3 regions of the Mesorhizobium sp. M0019 genome follow, and region 1 is predicted to be linked to each of the others. Evidence: predicted binding sites of a transcription regulator. Region 1 holds the regulator's gene; each other region holds the start of a gene.

Region 1 (5,991 bases):
CCTCGGCCGTGGTGCGGCGATGGATTTCCGGATTGGCCGGGTTTTCGAATTGCTGCGGAATGACAGCGTCGGGCAGCGTTGCCGCCAGCTCGTCCGCCTTGGCGATGGCGCCCTTCATGCCTTTCGGCCCTTCGGTCAGCACCAGTTCGGCACCGAGCAGAGCCAGCATCTTGCGGCGTTCGACGGACATGGTTTCCGGCATGGTCAGGATCAGCTTGTAGCCCTTGGCAGCGGCGGCAAAGGCGAGCGCGATGCCGGTATTGCCCGAGGTCGGCTCGATCAGGGTGGTCTTGCCGGGCGTAATCCTGCCCGAAGCCTCCAATGCCTCGATCATCGACACGCCGATGCGGTCCTTGACCGAGGCGATCGGGTTGAAGAATTCGAGCTTGGCCAGCAGATTGGCGACGACGCCCTTCTCCCTGGCGAATTTATCAAGCCGCACCAGCGGCGTGTCGCCGATCGTCTCGGTGATCGAATTGTAGATGCGGCCGCGGCCGGGCACGTGTGCGGGGGTGGCGGGCTTGTTCATTGATTTCCTCCCAGAGGTCAAGCGGCAAGAGTCGGGCGGGGCCTAGGATAGAGCCATCCGCCGCGCAAGATAGGCTGTCGATCGAAAAATATCCGAGTGAAGTTCGTGCTGAGTACCCCCGCCCTTGCAAGGCGTGGCAATCCTTGGGCGGATTGGCGAAGGAGATCTATTGGCGGGCGGCAATTGCCGCCGCCGCACCGACCATGAAGCCCGCGGCGGTGCGGTTGAGTGCCCTCAGCGCCCGCGGCGACTTCAGGAACCAGCGCGCCTTGGCCGCCAGCGCCAGATAGGGCACCAGCACGACGAGCAGGACGACGATGGTGAGCGCGACGAGGATGCCGTAATCGGCCAGCGTGATCGTCTTCAGATCGACGATGGTCGGGGTGATGGCAAGATAGAAGATCATCGTCTTCGGATTGCCGAGCGTGACGGCGAGGCCGGCTACAAAGCTGGATGCCAAGCCGCCCTTGCCTTTCTTCGCCTCCACCGTCTCCGGCGTGATGCCGCTCGTCCAGAAACGCCAGCCAAGAAAGGCGAGGTAGGCGACGCCCAGCCATTTGATGGCCAGGAAGACCATGCCGAAAGTTTGCGCGACGAAAGCCAGGCCGAGCACCACGGCAGTGAGATAGGTCAGGTCGCCGAGCATCAGCCCGAACGACATGGCCAGCCCAGCGCACGCGCAACGAGCGCGGTGACGCCGGGGCCGGGGATGGCCGCGGCGATGCCGAGGGCAGCACTATAGGCGAGAAACCCGGTGAGTGTCATGATTCGCGCTTGTCGCACAATGTTGAAGTTGGGTGAATTCCCTCGGCCCGGATTCGATTGCGCCAGCGCAGCTGGCGACCCCGCCGTTCAGGAGCGGCGGTCTTCGTAGGTAATGCGCCAGATGGTGCCGTTGCCGTCCTCGGTGACGATCAGCGAGCCGTCCTTGGCCATCGCGACACCGACCGGGCGGCCCCAGACGGCGTCGTTCGAGATGACGAAGCCGGTCATGAAGTCCTCATATTCGCCGGTCGGCTTGCCATCCCTGAATTTGAGCCTCACCACCTTGTAGCCGGTCCTGGCGCCACGGTTCCACGAACCATGCATGGCGACGAAGGCGTCACCCTGGTAATCCGCCGGGAAGTTCTTGCCGTCGTAGAAGGCTATATTCATCGGCGCCGAATGCGCCTGCATCAATACATCGGGGACAGTGGCCTTGCCGGCGAGGTCTGGCCGCTCGCCCTGATGGCGCGGATCCTCGTTATTGCCGATGTAGTACCAAGGCCAACCATAGAATCCGCCGTCCTTGACCGCTGTTGCAAATTCGAACGGCACATTGTCGCCGAGTTCGTCGCGCTCATTGACGACGCACCACAATGCGCCGGTGGAGGGCTGCACGGTCATGCCCGTACAGTTGCGCAGGCCGGTGGCGACAGTTCGGGGATTTTTCCCATCCGGGTCAAAGGCGAGCACATCGGCACGGCCGTCCTCGGAGCCCCAGGCCGCCCCGAGCGGCTTTGATTTGGCCCAGGCGTCGAGGCCGCTATCCGGCTCCTTGCCTATATCCTCGGCGACGTTCGAGGCGGAGCCAACCGACAAATAAAGCGTTTTGCCGTCCTGCGAGAAGGCGATGTCGCGGGTCGTGTGACCACCCGACGGGATTTGGGCGACAATGGTTTCTGGTTTGCCGGATGTCTTCAGGTCGCCATCGCGATAGGGGAAGCGGACGATGCTGTCGCTGTTCGCGACATAAACCCATTGCGGTTTGTCTCCTGGCGGATAGAAGGCGATGCCGTAGGGATAATTGAGCCCCTTGGCGAAGATCGCTTTCTCGATGGGCTTGGCGCTGCCCTCGGCGAGACGATAGACGCGTATTTGGTCGGCATGGCTGTTGGCAACAAACAGGTCGCCATTCGGAGCGACGCGCACGACACGTGGATTGACGATGCCGGATGCGATCATTTCAGCCGAAAAGCCCGACGGCAATTCTGGCTTGGCGCTCTCGGGCCGTTCCGCCACGCCGGCGCCGTTCGAAGCGGATTGGGCGGGGTCGGCTGCCGGCATGTCTCGCGGCCCAATCAGGCGTCTGACGCCAGGCCTGTCGGCGTGCCAATCGCCAAACGCGGCTTCGCCTTTGAGCACATTCTGGTCCGCCTGCTGGGCGGCTGCCGGTGTCGCAACAAGGAGGGCAGCGGCAACGGCCGCAAAGCCGCCAGATCGGATCATCAACGTCCTCCGGGATTCGCCTCGAACAGGGCAAACGGCATCAGGTATTGATCGTTCCAAGCGGCCGTCCAGCACACGAGGATTTGAAGCCGAACCCGTTCAGTTGCCCGAGGCGTAAAAGTCGTCGTCGAGGCGCTTTTCCAGCGCGACCAGATCGGCCGGCAGCGGCAAACCCATCGCCCGCATCTCTTGCAGCTTCTCGCGCAACTGCTCTTGCACCTCGTGCTGATCCTCTGGTTGGTTGATCATTTCTTCGAGCAGCAGACTGATCTGGGCCTTGAACGATTCCAGCGCCATTCTTTTCTCCTCCTTGCGGCAGGCCCGCGGCGGCTCCTAGCTCAGCATGCGCGAAATCAGCTGCGCGGTATAGTCGACCATCGGTACTATGCGCGCATAATTCAGCCGCGTCGGCCCGATGACGCCGAGCGCACCGACGACGCGCGCGTCCTTGTCGCGATAGGGTGCCACCACCAGCGAGGAGCCAGACAGCGAAAACAGCTTGTTTTCCGAACCGATGAATATGCGCACGCCTGGGCCTGCCTCGGCGAGGTCGAGAAGCTGGATCAGCCCATCCTGCGTCTCCAGATCCTCAAACAGATGCCGCAGCAATTCTATGTCGGCCTGGGCAGTGACGTTTTCCAGGAGATTGGCGCGGCCGCGCACGATAAGCCGCCCAGGCACGCCGCTTTCAGCGCCTGCCCAGACCGCCAGGCCCTTCTCGACCAGATCCTGCGACAGCGTGTCGAGGGCTGCCCTGGTCTCTTCCTTGAGGCGGGCGATCTCGACCCGCGCCTCGGCCAGGGTGCGACCGCGGATATGGGCGTTGAGGAAGTTGGAGGCTTCGTGCAATTGCGAGATGGTGATGCCGGCGGGCAGATCGATGACGCGATTTTCGACGTCGCCGTTCTGCGAGACCAGCACGGCCAGCGCCTTGGTCGGCTCTAGCTGGATGAATTCGATGTGCTTAAGCGCCACCTCATTCTTGGCGGCGAGCACGAGGCCGGCGCCGCGCGACATGCCGGACAGCATCTGGCTGGCCTCGGTCAGCATATGCTCCAGCGTCGCGCCCGAGCCGGAGGCGCGCACCTGGGCCTCGATGGTGCGGCGCTCCTCGTCGGAGAGGTCACCAAGTTCCATGAAAGCATCGACGAAGAAGCGCAGGCCTGCCTGGGTCGGCAGCCGGCCAGCCGAAATGTGCGGCGCATAGATCAGGCCGAGATGCTCAAGGTCGCTCATCACGTTGCGGATGGTGGCCGGCGACAGCGACGACGGCAGGATGCGCGACAGGCTGCGCGAACCGACCGGCTCGCCATCCCTCAAATAGGAATCGACGATGCGCCGGAAGATGTCGCGCGAACGCATGTCGAGCGATTGAAGCGCGGGCGATTGCAGCGCGTGCGACGGGAGCACGTGCGACTGCAAACCGGGATCGACTGCCTTTGTCATTTCGAGCCAAAAACCTCCGCCCCGAAGATATAGACTTCCGCGGTGTCGGCGCAACCGGTCCATTTTCCTTTGCGCCTCACGCCCCGTGCGGCTACAAGCCGGCCAAGATTCCCCGGCCAAGATTCCGAAGAAAGAAAGAAGCCTGAATGCGCCCTTCCAAACGCCAATTCGACGAAATGCGCCCCATCTCCTTCGAGCGCGGCGTCTCCAAGCATGCGGAAGGCTCGTGCCTGGTGAAGTTCGGCGACACGCATGTGCTGTGTACGGCCAGCCTGGAGGAAAAGGTGCCGGGCTGGATGCGCAACTCCGGCAAGGGCTGGGTGACGGCGGAATACGGCATGCTGCCGCGTTCGACCGGCGAGCGCATGCGCCGCGAGGCTTCGGCCGGCAAACAAGGCGGCCGCACGCTGGAAATCCAGCGGCTGATCGGCCGCTCCCTGCGCGCCGTGGTCGATCTGCAGGCGCTCGGCGAGCAGCAGATCACCGTCGACTGCGACGTGATCCAGGCCGACGGCGGCACGCGCACCGCTTCGATCACCGGCGGCTGGGTGGCGCTCTACGACTGCCTGCGCTGGATGGAAACCCGCCAGATGGCGAGCCTGGGCAAGGTGCTGAAGGATCACGTTGCGGCGATCTCCTGCGGCATCCATGATGGCCAGCCGGTCATCGACCTCGACTATATCGAGGATTCCTCGGCCGGCACCGACGCCAATTTCGTCATGACCGGCAAGGGCGGCATCGTCGAGATCCAAGGCACGGCCGAGGGCGAGCCGTTCTCGGAAGAGCAGTTCGCGGCGCTGATGGGGCTCGCCAAGAAAGGTATTCAGCGCCTGGTCAGCTTGCAGCAAATGGCGGTGGCTTAGCTGCGGTCAATATTGATGAGATTGGCGATCCTGTGACCCCTTCTGCAATCCTGGAATCAGCACTCTACGTGACGGACCTTGCTGCCGCGGAACGGTTCTATTCGGGCGTGCTCGGGCTCGATCTGCTCGGCAAGGTCGATGGCAGGCATCTCTTCTTCCGCTGCGGCGACAGCGTGCTGCTTATGTTCAATGCCGAGGCGACCAAAGTGCCGCCGCCGGCCGACGCCAAGCTCAAAGTACCGCCGCATGGCGCGGTCGGCCAGGGCCATCTTTGCTTCGCCGCAAGCGCGGATGAAATCCCACGCTGGAAAGCGCATCTTGAGGCGAAGAAAATTGCCATCGAAAGCGAGTTCGAATGGCCGCAGGGCGGCCGCTCGATCTATATTCGCGACCCGTCGGGCAATTCGATCGAATTCGCCGAGCCAAGAATCTGGGGCATCTGATGCATTCGCCAACTGTCCATTCGCTTGACGGGCATAAGATCGTCGTCGCCAGCCATAATGCCGGTAAATTGCGGGAATTCGCCGATCTGATGGCGCCATTCGGCATAGAAGCGAAGTCCGCAAAGAAATACGGCTTGCCGGAGCCGGACGAGACCGGCACCACTTTCGAGCAGAACGCCCTCATAAAAGCCTTGGCCGCCGCCAAGGCCACTGGACTGCCGGCGCTGTCGGACGATTCCGGCCTGTGTGTCGATGCGCTCGACGGCGCACCCGGCGTCTACACCGCCAACTGGGCTGAGACGCCGGACGGCTCCCGCGACTTCGGCATGGCCATGCAGCGCACGGAAGTGGCCTTGCAAGAAGTTGGCGCGATCACGCCTGCCCAGCGCAAGGGCCGCTTTGTCGCGGTCATCTGCCTGGCCTTTCCCGATGGCCAGGCGGAATATTTTCGCGGTGAGGTCGAGGGCACGCTGGTATGGCCACCGCGCGGCGAGCTCGGCTT
Region 2 (5,991 bases), on a different contig from region 1:
CACCTCGTAGACGGCAATGCGGGCAGTTAGAGAGGGTCCTATGACAAGCGATTTTTCCGCCGCCCGAGTGCATTTAGATCGAGCGTATGACTACCTTTGTGGCGATGACCCGATGAGTCGAAGGGGACGCTAAGCCTTGGACCTGTTAATTGAGGCGGTTGCCGTCGAAGAGTTCAAGCAGCCACGCCAAAACGCGGAGGTGCTAAGGTTTCCGATTGGGCGCCGCTTCTGAGGCAATCTCCACGACCGCCATGTAGCCTCAGGTGAGGCGCTCACCGGACGTATGCGCCGCCACTATGAACCATGGTGAGCAAATCCTCCCAGAACGCCACGCCCCGCATGAGCCGAGGCGGGCAATAGAAAATGGGGGGCCCAAGCGCGCGTCCATGAAACAGCGCCGCAGGTAAATTCAGCAGAATGTCCATCCTGGCGCCTTCAGCGGCGATGCGCAGCCAGTTCTTGCGGTGACTATCGGGTGGCCGGAGTCCTGGCGCCCGCGCGGCGGCCACACCGTAAAGACCGAGTGGACCGTTAACGCGGGAATCCTGATGGCGCTCACCTCTCATTATATCGGTCGCGCGCAACGTTTGCGGATCATCCGCTGCACCGATCGTGCCAAATGAATAAAGCCTTCAATTACAAATGGTGAGCCGCCTCATCCATGTCCTATCTCCGACGTCGTTCACGTAAAAGGCTCGGTGCTTCCACGCTCGTTTGCTCTTCGCCCGTCCCTCTTCCGTCTTGACTAGCAGGAGCCTACGGCCTATCTCACTGCCGCGTTAGCACTCGCTTCTGGTGAGTGCTAAACACGCTCCGGCAACGGAGAACCGTTCAACATCCGCACCAGGGAAATCCAAAAATGGCAAAGTCGAATTTCCGGCCGCTGCATGACCGCGTGGTCGTTCGCCGGGTCGAGTCCGAAGCGAAGACCGCCGGCGGGATCATCATCCCCGATACGGCTAAGGAAAAGCCGCAGGAAGGCGAGATCATCGCCATCGGTTCCGGCGCCCGTGACGAGGTCGGCAAGCTCGTCCCGCTGGACGTCAAGGCCGGCGACCGCATCCTGTTCGGCAAGTGGTCGGGCACCGAAGTCAAGCTCAACGGCGAAGACCTTCTGATCATGAAGGAATCCGACATCATGGGCATCATCGGCTGAATACCGGCCTCACCCTCAACTGAATTTTCGGGCTCAATCCAAGCCCCTGCCAGGAGCTAAAAATGGCTGCCAAAGACGTAAAATTCTCCCGTGACGCTCGTGAGCGCATGCTGCGCGGCGTCAACATCCTCGCAGACGCGGTGAAGGTCACGCTCGGCCCCAAGGGCCGCAACGTCGTCATCGACAAGTCGTTCGGCGCACCGCGCATCACCAAGGACGGCGTCACCGTCGCCAAGGAAATCGAGCTTGAGGACAAGTTCGAGAACATGGGCGCGCAGATGGTCCGCGAAGTTGCTTCGAAGACCAACGACATCGCCGGCGACGGCACCACCACCGCGACCGTTCTGGCACAGTCGATCGTCCAGGAAGGCCACAAGTCGGTTGCCGCCGGCATGAACCCGATGGACCTCAAGCGCGGCATCGACCTCGCCGTCGCCGACGTCGTCGCGACGCTGATCAAGAACGCCAAGAAGATCAAGACCTCGGAAGAGGTTGCCCAGGTCGGCACCATCGCCGGCAATGGCGACGTGTCGGTCGGCTCGATGATCGCGGAAGCGATGCAGAAGGTCGGCAATGAGGGCGTCATCACCGTCGAGGAAGCAAAGACCGCCGAGACCGAGCTTGAAGTCGTTGAAGGCATGCAGTTCGACCGCGGCTATCTCTCGCCCTACTTCGTCACCAACGCCGAGAAGATGGTTGCGGATCTGGAAGACGCCTACATTCTTCTCCACGAGAAGAAGCTCTCCAACCTGCAGGCCATGCTGCCGATCCTCGAGGCCGTCGTGCAGACCTCGAAGCCGCTGGTCATCATCTCGGAAGATGTCGAAGGCGAGGCCCTGGCCACGCTGGTCGTCAACAAGCTGCGTGGCGGCCTGAAGATCGCTGCCGTCAAGGCGCCGGGCTTCGGTGATCGCCGAAAGGCCATGCTGGAGGACATCGCCATCCTCACCGGTGGCCAGGTCATTTCCGAAGACCTCGGCATCAAGCTCGAGAATGTCGGCCTCAACATGCTCGGCCGCGCCAAGAAGGTGTCGATCTCCAAGGAGAACACCACCATCGTTGACGGCGCCGGCAAGAAGGAAGAGATCCAGGGCCGCGTCGCCCAGATCAAGCAGCAGATCGAGGAGACCACCTCGGACTACGACAAGGAGAAGCTGCAGGAACGTCTCGCCAAGCTGGCGGGCGGCGTTGCCGTCATCCGCGTCGGCGGTGCGACCGAGATCGAAGTCAAGGAAAAGAAGGACCGCGTCGATGACGCCCTCAACGCGACCCGTGCGGCCGTCGAAGAAGGCATCGTGCCCGGCGGCGGCGTCGCCCTGCTGCGCGCTTCGCTGGCCATCACCGTCACCGGCGCCAACTCCGACCAGACCGCCGGCATCGCCATCGTGCGTCGCGCGCTGCAGGCTCCGGCTCGCCAGATCGCCGCCAACGCCGGTGCGGAAGCATCGATCGTTGCCGGCAAGATCCTTGAGAACAAGGGCGCGACGTTCGGCTTCAACGCCCAGACCGGCGAATATGGCGACATGATCGCCATGGGTATCGTCGATCCGGTCAAGGTGGTGCGCACGGCTCTGCAGGACGCGGCCTCGGTCGCCGGCCTGCTGGTCACCACCGAAGCGATGATCGCGGAGGCTCCGAAGAAGGAGTCGGCTGGCGGCGGCATGCCGGCTGGTATGCCCGGCGGTGGCATGGGCGGCATGGGCGGTATGGATTTCTAATCCAGCTATCAACCTACAGATACGGAAAAGGGTGGCAGCAATGCCGCCCTTTTTTGTGTGCCGAGAATGATCGACAGCTTTAGACGTGCAAGTCCTCTTACCCAGCCTGATGGCGGCGAAGGGTTAGCGAAGCGCAACGCGTCGTCGTAAGGGGGGTCTGGCCGTGTCCTTTCGTTCAGCCGCTGGTCGAAACTCACGATGATCGTGCTGCCTTCCGCCGTGCCGTCGATCTTTACAGGGCTGCGAGAAGGCCTTCAACGGCTGGCAGACCCTGGTTGCGGTAGAACTCATCGCATCGTTCGAAGGGCTCCGATACCTGATGGCCTATGGTCGTCAGCTCTTTCAATTGGAACCTCGTTCTTTCGGCCATGATCGTGGTCGGCCTGACCGGATTGGGACCCACGGCCTGCTCACGCTTGCCTAAAACCATCTGCAACGCTGGCGTCCGGAGACCCAGATGAGCCTGATCACGATTACAGGTCTGGATAGGCTGTCGCACGGCGCTTCCATCGCACCGCCGCCCTTCCGCTTCATCGGCCGACATCTGCGGCCGCTTGCGGTGCCGATGGCGCTGCTCGCGATTTTGGGAGTTGCTCGCCCATGCCGGCGCTGCTGACCCACGTTTTCTACCGCGGCTGGGAGAGGTGGCGGCCCGCGGCATGGCAGAGTTCAGCCGAGGTGGCCTCGGCTCCAATCTTCTGGCGAGCCTGGAACGTGACCTGATCGGTTTCGTGTGTGGCAGTGTGGCGGAATCGCGCTTGGTCCGGCGATCGGATTTTCCCGCCTTATCGAACGCCTGAGAGGCTCGTGGTCGCGGTTGTATTACCGCTATTACGTGACCTGATCACGTTGACGATGCCAGCACCTTCATTGGCCACTTTCTGGACCATGTACGTCACATCAGGCTCCCCCGCCCGATCGACACGAGCCGGCTCTGTAACCAAGCCGCCGTCATATGGCGGTTCCACGACGGCACTGGCGGCAGTCGTCTTCTCAGCGGCTACAGGTGGACGTTTCAGCATGACGCAAACGAATCCGATGGTGGCAAGGACAGGCAGACCAAGCACCGCGTAGAAGCCGTACTCCGCTGGAGTGCGCCTCGGAAGTGGAGCGACAACGGCCTGATTTGTCTTGCCGTGCCGACATTGTCAGCACGCTTTTCGAAGCCTCTGAATTCCTTAGTGTCCATCCCAGCTCGACTTCCGACCATCCCCATTTCCGGCTGCCCGCGGCACGGCAGCCCTTGGCCTCTAGCTGCGCTCGAGCGGATCAGCGTGCCGTCCGCCTCCTCTGGCTGATCAAAATGTCTGCACCCATTTGGCAATGGCCGCTTCGCGCAAAAGTTTTCCCCCGTGAGCCGACTTTCCGAATTGGCTTAACTTCCAAATCTGTGGCTTTGCCTGCATTGCGGAGCGCGGAGTTCCGACCACTCGCCCAAGGGTATGCCATGGCGTTTCGTCTCTTTGTTCCGATCCTTGCCGGTGCAACCCTGCGCGAGCGGCTGCTCGCCTATGATCGGCATCGCATTGACTGGCGTGATCAGTGCGCTGGCGAACGGGTCTGGCCCACATGTCGCACTGCTGGTTGCTCCAATGGGAGCATCGGCCGTGCTGCTCTTTGCCGTACCTTCAAGCCCGCTGGCGCAACCTTGGTCGATTATCGGTGGCAATACGATTTCGGCGCTGGTCGGGGTGATCGTGGCGCATTTCGTGCATGAACCCGTCCTTGCTACCGGCATTGCGGTGGCGCTGGCCATCGCCGCCATGTCGTTCACGCGCTGCCTGCATCCGCCGGGTGGCGCCGCCGCCTTAACCGCGGTGTTCGGCGGACCGGCCGTCTTCAGCTCGGGCTTGCTGTTTCCCTTCGTTCCGGTAGCGCTGAACTCGATCGTGCTGGTCGCACTCGGCTACGGCATCCATAAACTGTCGCGGCGCAACTATCCGCATGTGGCGCCCCCCGCCCTTAAAAGCGCGCATGGAACCATCGATCCGCCGGCGCGGGAGCGGGTCGGCTTCCAGCCCGAGGATATCGATGCCGCGCTCGGCGCGCTGGAGGAAACCTTCGATATCGACCGCAACGATCTTGAGCGGCTGCTACGGCAGGTCGAGTTGCAGGCGATGGTGCGCTCCCACCGGACCCTGCTGTGCGAGGACATCATGTCGCGCGATGTGATTTCGGTCGATGAACATGCGCCTGCCGACCAGGCGCGTCATTTGCTGCTCGATCACAACATCCGGACGCTGCCGGTGACCGACGCCGGGGGCGGGCTGGTCGGTGTAGTTGGCCTGCGCGAGCTGACGAAGGCGACCGACACGGTGAGGGCTGTGATGTCGAAGGCTGGCACCGCCTCTCCCGATACGCCGGCGATGAGCCTGCTGCCGGTGCTCACCGACGGCCGCAGCCATGCCGTGGTCATCGTCGATGCCGAGCGACGCATTATTGGGCTGATCACCCAGACCGACCTGCTGGCGGCGGCAGCGCGCGTGCACATGGCCGACACAACGCTGGCAGCGGCACAAAATAGTTCCGCTGCTCAATCCGGGAACCCGATGGGGCGCCGGGATAGCGGTATTAAGTGCGGCCTTCCGCCTAAGACAATTCCTTTTTACGAGTAGATCAACCCTGAAACGCGACCGCGTGCTCAGGCATCTGGTTCACGTAGGCCAAGTACGACTGCAACAACGGAACACTCTTCAACCTTGCCGGTGGCCAGAGCCAGTCCGCTATGTCGACCAAAGGCGCGGACTACAAGTGGGTCAAGTGTCCTTTCCGATCGTCGTCACAGCAAACACCCTTACGGCAGAACCGGAGGAACAGCATGGACATGCAAACAGCCAGTTCAATGCAGACATCGCCACAGCCTCAATCCCCTGACCCTGGAGCGTGGACCCTGGAGCGTGGACCCTGGAGAAGGCTCAGGCCCTTCACGATGCCCCTTCAAAATCTCCTCTTCCTTGCGCAAACCGTGCACCGCCAGAATTTCGATCCCAACAAGGTCCAGCTCAGCCGGCTTCTCAGCATCAAGACAGGCGGCTGCCCGGAGGATTGCGGCTATTGCAGCCAGCGTATCAGAGGGCATCGCGATAAAAGTACGCCAAACAACGCTAAGGGAGAACA
Region 3 (5,991 bases), on a different contig from region 1:
CTCCAGATCGGCAGGACCGCGTCGCTGCGCTGGGCCAGCCAGTCGCGTATCGCCGTGGCCTCTGCTTCGGTGCGGGCGGTCACGTAAAGCTCTGAGGCGAGACGCTGATCGAGCCAGCCGGTGAAGGTCAGCCGAAAGCTCGACACCATCGTGCTGACGCCCACATTGACGGCCAGCGCAAGCAGCAGTGCCATTAGCGCCAATGACAGGCCGGGAAGCTGTTGACGCGTGTCGGCCCAAAACCATTCAGCCAATGGTCCACGCGCCAAGCGGCCGCCAAGGTGCAATATCCCCGTCAGCACGAGCGGCAGCGCCAGTGCCGCCCCCATCAGCAGTGCCGCCAGAAGCGCAAAGCCCGCCTCGAGGCCGGATCCGAAGTGTGCAATTGCCGCCGCCGTCAACAGGAGCACCATCGCAGCCACGCCTTGCGCGCGCAGGGCCCGCTCTGAAGCCCGCGCCCAGGCCCGAGGCTGGGCCGGCGCAAGCAGCGGCAGGTGCCATAGCCGCCAGAGGCTTTGTGCGGCCGCTACCAGCGTGCCGATTACCGCGATCGCCAGCCCCGCTGCCCACACTGCGGGGCGGATCGACAGCGTTCCCGGCACATCGGCCCCGTAAAGTCCGCGCAGGGTGGCGGCGACGTCGGGCAAAAGGGCCGAGGCGACTACATAGCCAAGTGCCACGCCCACCAATCCCGCGAGGAGGGCGAAGAACAGCAGCTCGGCGATCAGCAAAAGGACCAGCACGCGGGCCGGCAAGCCCAGTGCGCGCAGCGTGCGAAACACCGGGCGGCGCTGTTCAAAAGCCAGACCGATGGCGGAATGCACGATGAAGAGCCCCACCGCAAAGGCAAGAAAACCGAAAGCCGTCAGGTTCAGGTGAAAACTGTCGGTCAGCCTGGCAAGATCCCCCGTTTCACTCGGCTCGCGCAGGGTCAGGCCGGGGGCTGTCACCTCTAGAGGGGCACGGCCAATCGGTTGGTCCGGCCAGAGCAAAAGACGAGAGATCTTGTCCTTTGCCCCAAGCAAGACCTGCGCCTGCCCGATGTCGGTGAGGACTGTGCCAGGCGGCAAACCCTCGGCCACGCGCACGGGAGGTGTTGCTTGCTCGGTTAGTCGTGCCGCGGTTTCCGGAGTTGCATAGAGCACCCCGGGCGCCGTGATGAACGGCAATAGCTCATCACCCACTGCAACATCCACCTGCTGCGCCTGCGGCGGCAAAGTCAGTGGGTCAATGCCGAGGACGCGCAACCGCACATCCCCAAACCGCATTTCACCTTCAATCACCGGCGAAGCCAGCCAGCCTGCTCGCCGCAGTCTCACAAACACCTGTTGATCCATCCGGGTCCCGTCCTCACGCACCAGTTGCGCGAGCCGGTCCTGCCCAAGGATCGCCGCTGCATGGTCATAGCTCGCCCGCGCCTCACCGTTGATCGCCTGAATCGCTGACCACAACGCCGTTGCCAGCGATAGCCCCAAAAGCAGCATCGCCAGTTGGACAGGCCGCCTGCGCCAATGCGACAAGAGCGCTGACAACCCGGTCCACACCATCAAGCCAGCCGTCCCGCGTGCAGGTGAACGTGGGCGTTCAGCCGGTTTGCCAGACGGTTGGAATGGGTAACCATTAACAGGGCGGCACCCGTTTCAGCCACCAGCGACAGCATAAGATCGAGTACAGCGTCCCCTGTTGCCTCATCGAGATTGCCCGTGGGCTCATCGGCCAAAACCAGCCGGGGCCGAACGGCTAGGGTCCGCCCAATCGCCACCCGCTGTTGTTGCCCACTCGACAGCTGTTCAGGGTAGCGCGTTAGGACCTTGGCCAGGCCCAGCCGTTCAGCAAGGACCTTCAGCCACGCCGGATCAGGACGGCCGGCAAGTCGAGCCTGAAAGGCAAGGTTGGCTGCCACATCAAGCGAAGGGATCAGGTTGAACTGCTGGAACACAAGTCCGACTGTTCCCCGCCGCAGGGCGGCAAGGGCCGTATCGTTCAGTCCCACAATATTGGTACCGCCAAGGTGGATTTCTCCCGCATCAGGGCTGTCGAGCCCTGCAACGAGGTGCAAAAGCGTGCTCTTGCCGCTGCCAGACTCGCCGGTCAGCGCAAGGCTCTTGCCCGCCTCCAGCGAAAGATCGATCCCGTGCAGAACATGCAACGGCCCTTCGCCAGTGGGGTAGAATTTGTCGATCTGGTCCAGCCTCAGCAGCATGTTACTCCCCGGAGGCCCGCGTGCTTCTGACACGGCATGCCAGTGAAATAGCGCCAAACAACGACCCCTTTCATACAGCCTCCAAACCCACTGCCTTAATTGGACAATGGTTTTCTTCAGAGGCTCGCGTTTTGCATCTAACGCGACCTCCACTTGGAATTCGATGTACAATTACGATCTAGAGCGGTTCTCAGCTAGGCGGGATAGGCGTTGACCGTGCCGTCGCAACTCACTCTCCAAACGGAACTGGAGCGCTGCCTTCAATTCCTCAGCAGTGCCGATGCCGTTGCTGAAAAGCGCCATGATCATGCCTGCAGCCTGGTCACACTCAGGCGTGCTTGGCTCTATGCCAGCCTCACGGGAATACGCGATCAAACCTTTCGGGCAAAGAGTTCCTCTTCGATCTTTGCGCGGTTGTTTCCATACTTTTTTACCAGCCTGAGGGCATCAGCCCGTTCGAGATGGTGCTTCTTCATGAGGTACCCGACTTCATAGTCTTCGCCACCGTCGACCCGTGCTCTGTCTTGCGGACCACGCTTTGACTTGTCGTCTGCCATGACAACCTCCATGGGCGATCGCCTCGCCCAAACGTGTCAAGGATAATCCTCTAATCGACGGGGACAAGGACGTAGTCGCCAACCATGTCGAAACCGCACAACTCCGCGGTCGCAGGGATAAGCCGATCCCTTACGGGGAACGCTTTGCTCGTCCGCCGTTCGAAGCGTCGAGGTCTTCTGGGCTGGTACACGTTCTTGCGGCCGTGGGAGGAAGCTTTCCGCGCGACATCACGAATGGAGTCCCTTGATGCATCGAAGGTCGCCAAATAACCCGCTTCGGCTGTGGCTGCTTCCGGTTTTGCGTTCGCGAGCGCTTCAATCTCAATCAAGAACGGCATTTCAAACATGCCATCGTAGCCGAGAAAATGGAGGTATTGTCCGGCCTCGTCGTAGCTGCGGCTTCGGTTCGGAAAAGTCAGCGCCAAGGTTGAACATACCTCAAGCCGTCAAGAACCGCGTAGCGAACGTCTGTTGCAGGCTCGCGGCCTTGCGTCTCTTCGCATTGTGCGCGTTCAGAATTACGGCGGTTTCGAAGCTAAACTGCCACTCGCTTGATCCCGCTGCCCGGCCAGCGATGGAGCCGGGCTACTCCAGCACAGACTCTGCCCGTCGATCACCTCGATCGGCACGGACTCCAGACCGACATCGTCGAACAGCCGCGCATTTGACCGCGTTCGCCAAATTAATGGCCGGATCTTTGCGAAGCCTCCGCATTTTTGTGGGGGGAAGCCCTCCCAGCATCATCGTGATTGGACTTCACGATCGGTCGGAGTCACGCTGGCCGCAGGTATAAGAAGGATATGGGTGGGCCAACTATCGTCCGAATAGGAGGCTAAAATGAAGCACCAGACGCTTGAGCAACTGCAGATCGTCGCCGAGATCGATCAGGACTACCTGCGCCAGGCCATGTCGCGCAGCGAACGTCTTGAACGCTGGGCGGAGCTCCTTGAACGGAACCCTGACCGGCGACTCTCGACGCTACACCAAACCGAGTATCAGCCGGTTAGATCACGCGGGGCCATGCGCGGCGACGGCTCGCCGATCTCAGTAGCTTTCGAGGATCCTGTCCTCCGCGCCGCCGGGTTGGAAAGCGACAACTACGGCGAAGCGAAGCGGTTCTTCGAACTGACCGACAGGCAATTGCATGAGATCATCTGCTATTGTCATTTCGGCGCGACGGTGAGCGCCGTAACGGCCGCCCGTCACATCCGTGCGGCGATTGCCGGGAGACAGCCCGGCATGTTCGCTCGGATGCGTGAGGCGTTCGTCGGATAAAGCCGGAGCCGTTTCGCAGCATCATTTTTGAAGCGGCTCGCATGGAAAGCCGCCGCCGTAGCGCGGGCAAGCGCTCCCCACGCGGGGAGGCTGCGTTGCATGAGGGAGTGCGGCTTTCCGCAGGAGCACGCCGACGCCCCTCCTGCATCTTTTCCATCCGAACCGGAAAGATCCCAATGCTGCCAGTACATCCGTGGTCAGCGCCGTGGTTCAAAGGCTCGAACAGAGCGACATGCGCGCCGGATAAGCGCTATACATTCGCTGTCGAAAATTCGGTGCTTCATGGTGGGTCGAAGGTCGCGGACCTATGTCGATCGGGACCGGGAAAGCCAAATCGTGCCAAATTTTCGCGAACTGTATATATCTCTCGATGCACATTCAATCAAAGCTCGATAGGTTTGTCTCGTAATTGCGGATTAATATAGTCTGTTGTCGGCAAAATTAAGAGGGATGAATTACAATAAAATTGCTTATGACTCCGCCTTTCGGACGGCCAAAAGCGCCGATAAAAACGACTGATTTCATTTCAAATATTTTCGGTTTGAGGAATAAAAAATTTGGCACTCCTATCATTCGAGTGCCAAAGGGGCTATGTTAAGTGTTGCAGTCGCTCTATGTGCGGCGGCAGAAAGAACCCCCAATGAAATTCCGGCCACTCCACGACCGCGTCGTCATTCGGCGCGCGGAAGGCGATACCAAATCCAAGGGCGGGATCATTATTCCCGACACCGCCAAGGAAAAGCCTCAGGAAGGCGAAGTGATCGCCGTGGGCCCGGGCTCGCGTGACGAGAGCGGCAAGCTGATCCCGCTCGACGTCAAGGCCGGCGATCTCATCCTGTTCGGCCAATGGTCCGGCACCGAGGTCAAGATCGACGGCGAGGACCTCCTGATCATGAAGGAGAGCGACATTTTGGGCATCGTCGAGAAGATCAAAGCGGCCAAGAAAGCCGCCTGACCGGGCGATTTCCGATCCCGCAATTTCAAGACTGAACTGGACGTAAAATCATGTCTGCCAAGGAAATCAAATTCGCTACCGATGCCCGCGACCGGATGCTTCGCGGCGTCGAAATTCTGAACAACGCCGTCAAGGTGACGCTCGGCCCCAAAGGCCGCAATGTCGTCATCGACAAGGCCTATGGCGCGCCGCGCATCACCAAGGATGGTGTCGCCGTCGCCAAGGAAATCGAGCTTGCCGACAAGTTCGAGAACATGGGCGCCCAGATGGTGCGCGAAGTGGCCTCGAAGACCAACGACCTCGCCGGCGACGGCACGACGACAGCCACGGTGCTGGCCGCTTCCATCCTGCGCGAAGGTGCCAAATTCGTTGCCGCGGGCATGAACCCGATGGATCTCAAGCGCGGCATCGATCTTGCTGTGGCTGCTGTGGTGAAGGACATTCAAGCCAGGGCCAGGAAAGTCAAATCTTCGGACGAGATCGCCCAGGTTGGTACGATCGCCGCCAATGGCGACGCGTCGGTCGGCGCCATGATCGCCAAGGCGATGAACAAGGTCGGCAATGAGGGCGTGATCACCGTCGAAGAAGCCAAGACAGCCGAAACCGAACTCGATGTCGTCGAAGGCATGCAGTTCGACCGTGGCTATCTCTCGCCCTATTTCGTCACCGATGCCGAGAAGATGCGCGCGGAGCTGGAGGACCCTTACGTTCTCATCCATGAGAAGAAGCTCGGCAATTTGCAGGCGTTGCTGCCGATCCTCGAAGCTGTGGTGCAAAGCGGTAAGCCGCTGCTGATCATCTCGGAAGACGTCGAAGGCGAGGCGCTAGCAACGCTGGTCGTCAACAAGCTGCGCGGCGGCCTCAAGGTCGCAGCCGTCAAGGCGCCAGGCTTCGGTGACCGGCGCAAGGCGATGCTGGAAGACATTGCCGTGCTCACCGCCGGCCAGATGATTTCCGAGGATCTCGGGATCAAACTCGAGAACGTCACGATCGACATGCTC

What was found. Region 1 encodes HrcA, which represses chaperone genes, less so after heat shock. Its sites were predicted from a motif close to GTTAGCACTCNCNNNNNGNGAGTGCTAAC; they were not measured.
Region 2: a site for HrcA is predicted at 779-807, ahead of groES (co-chaperone GroES). Genes of this name have one in related genera too.
Region 3: a site for HrcA is predicted at 4,592-4,620, ahead of NKK47_RS31725 (co-chaperone GroES). Genes of this name have one in related genera too.

Annotation. Positions count from the first base shown of each region.
Region 1 covers NZ_JAMYVK010000004.1:103,751-109,741, forward strand. Annotated here, with positions in the region: gene cysK (cysteine synthase A) at 1-529, opposite strand, end outside; partial or broken gene NKK47_RS04965 (LysE family translocator) at 696-1,294, opposite strand; gene NKK47_RS04970 (PQQ-dependent sugar dehydrogenase) at 1,382-2,737, opposite strand; gene NKK47_RS04975 (hypothetical protein) at 2,837-3,034, opposite strand; gene hrcA (heat-inducible transcriptional repressor HrcA) at 3,071-4,183, opposite strand; gene rph (ribonuclease PH) at 4,330-5,046, shown strand; gene NKK47_RS04990 (VOC family protein) at 5,079-5,489, shown strand; gene rdgB (RdgB/HAM1 family non-canonical purine NTP pyrophosphatase) at 5,489-5,991, shown strand, end outside.
Region 2 covers NZ_JAMYVK010000070.1:21,340-27,330, reverse strand. Annotated here, with positions in the region: partial or broken gene NKK47_RS31880 (hypothetical protein) at 41-232, shown strand; gene groES (co-chaperone GroES) at 860-1,156, shown strand; gene groL (chaperonin GroEL) at 1,219-2,874, shown strand; gene NKK47_RS31865 (hypothetical protein) at 3,332-3,490, shown strand; partial or broken gene NKK47_RS31860 (HPP family protein) at 4,322-5,390, shown strand; partial or broken gene NKK47_RS31855 (biotin synthase BioB) at 5,804-5,938, shown strand.
Region 3 covers NZ_JAMYVK010000069.1:20,601-26,591, forward strand. Annotated here, with positions in the region: gene NKK47_RS31700 (ABC transporter permease) at 1-1,547, opposite strand, end outside; gene NKK47_RS31705 (ABC transporter ATP-binding protein) at 1,547-2,203, opposite strand; gene NKK47_RS31710 (DUF3606 domain-containing protein) at 2,575-2,760, opposite strand; gene NKK47_RS31715 (DUF1488 family protein) at 2,811-3,185, opposite strand; gene NKK47_RS31720 (hypothetical protein) at 3,598-4,035, shown strand; gene NKK47_RS31725 (co-chaperone GroES) at 4,676-4,990, shown strand; gene groL (chaperonin GroEL) at 5,041-5,991, shown strand, end outside.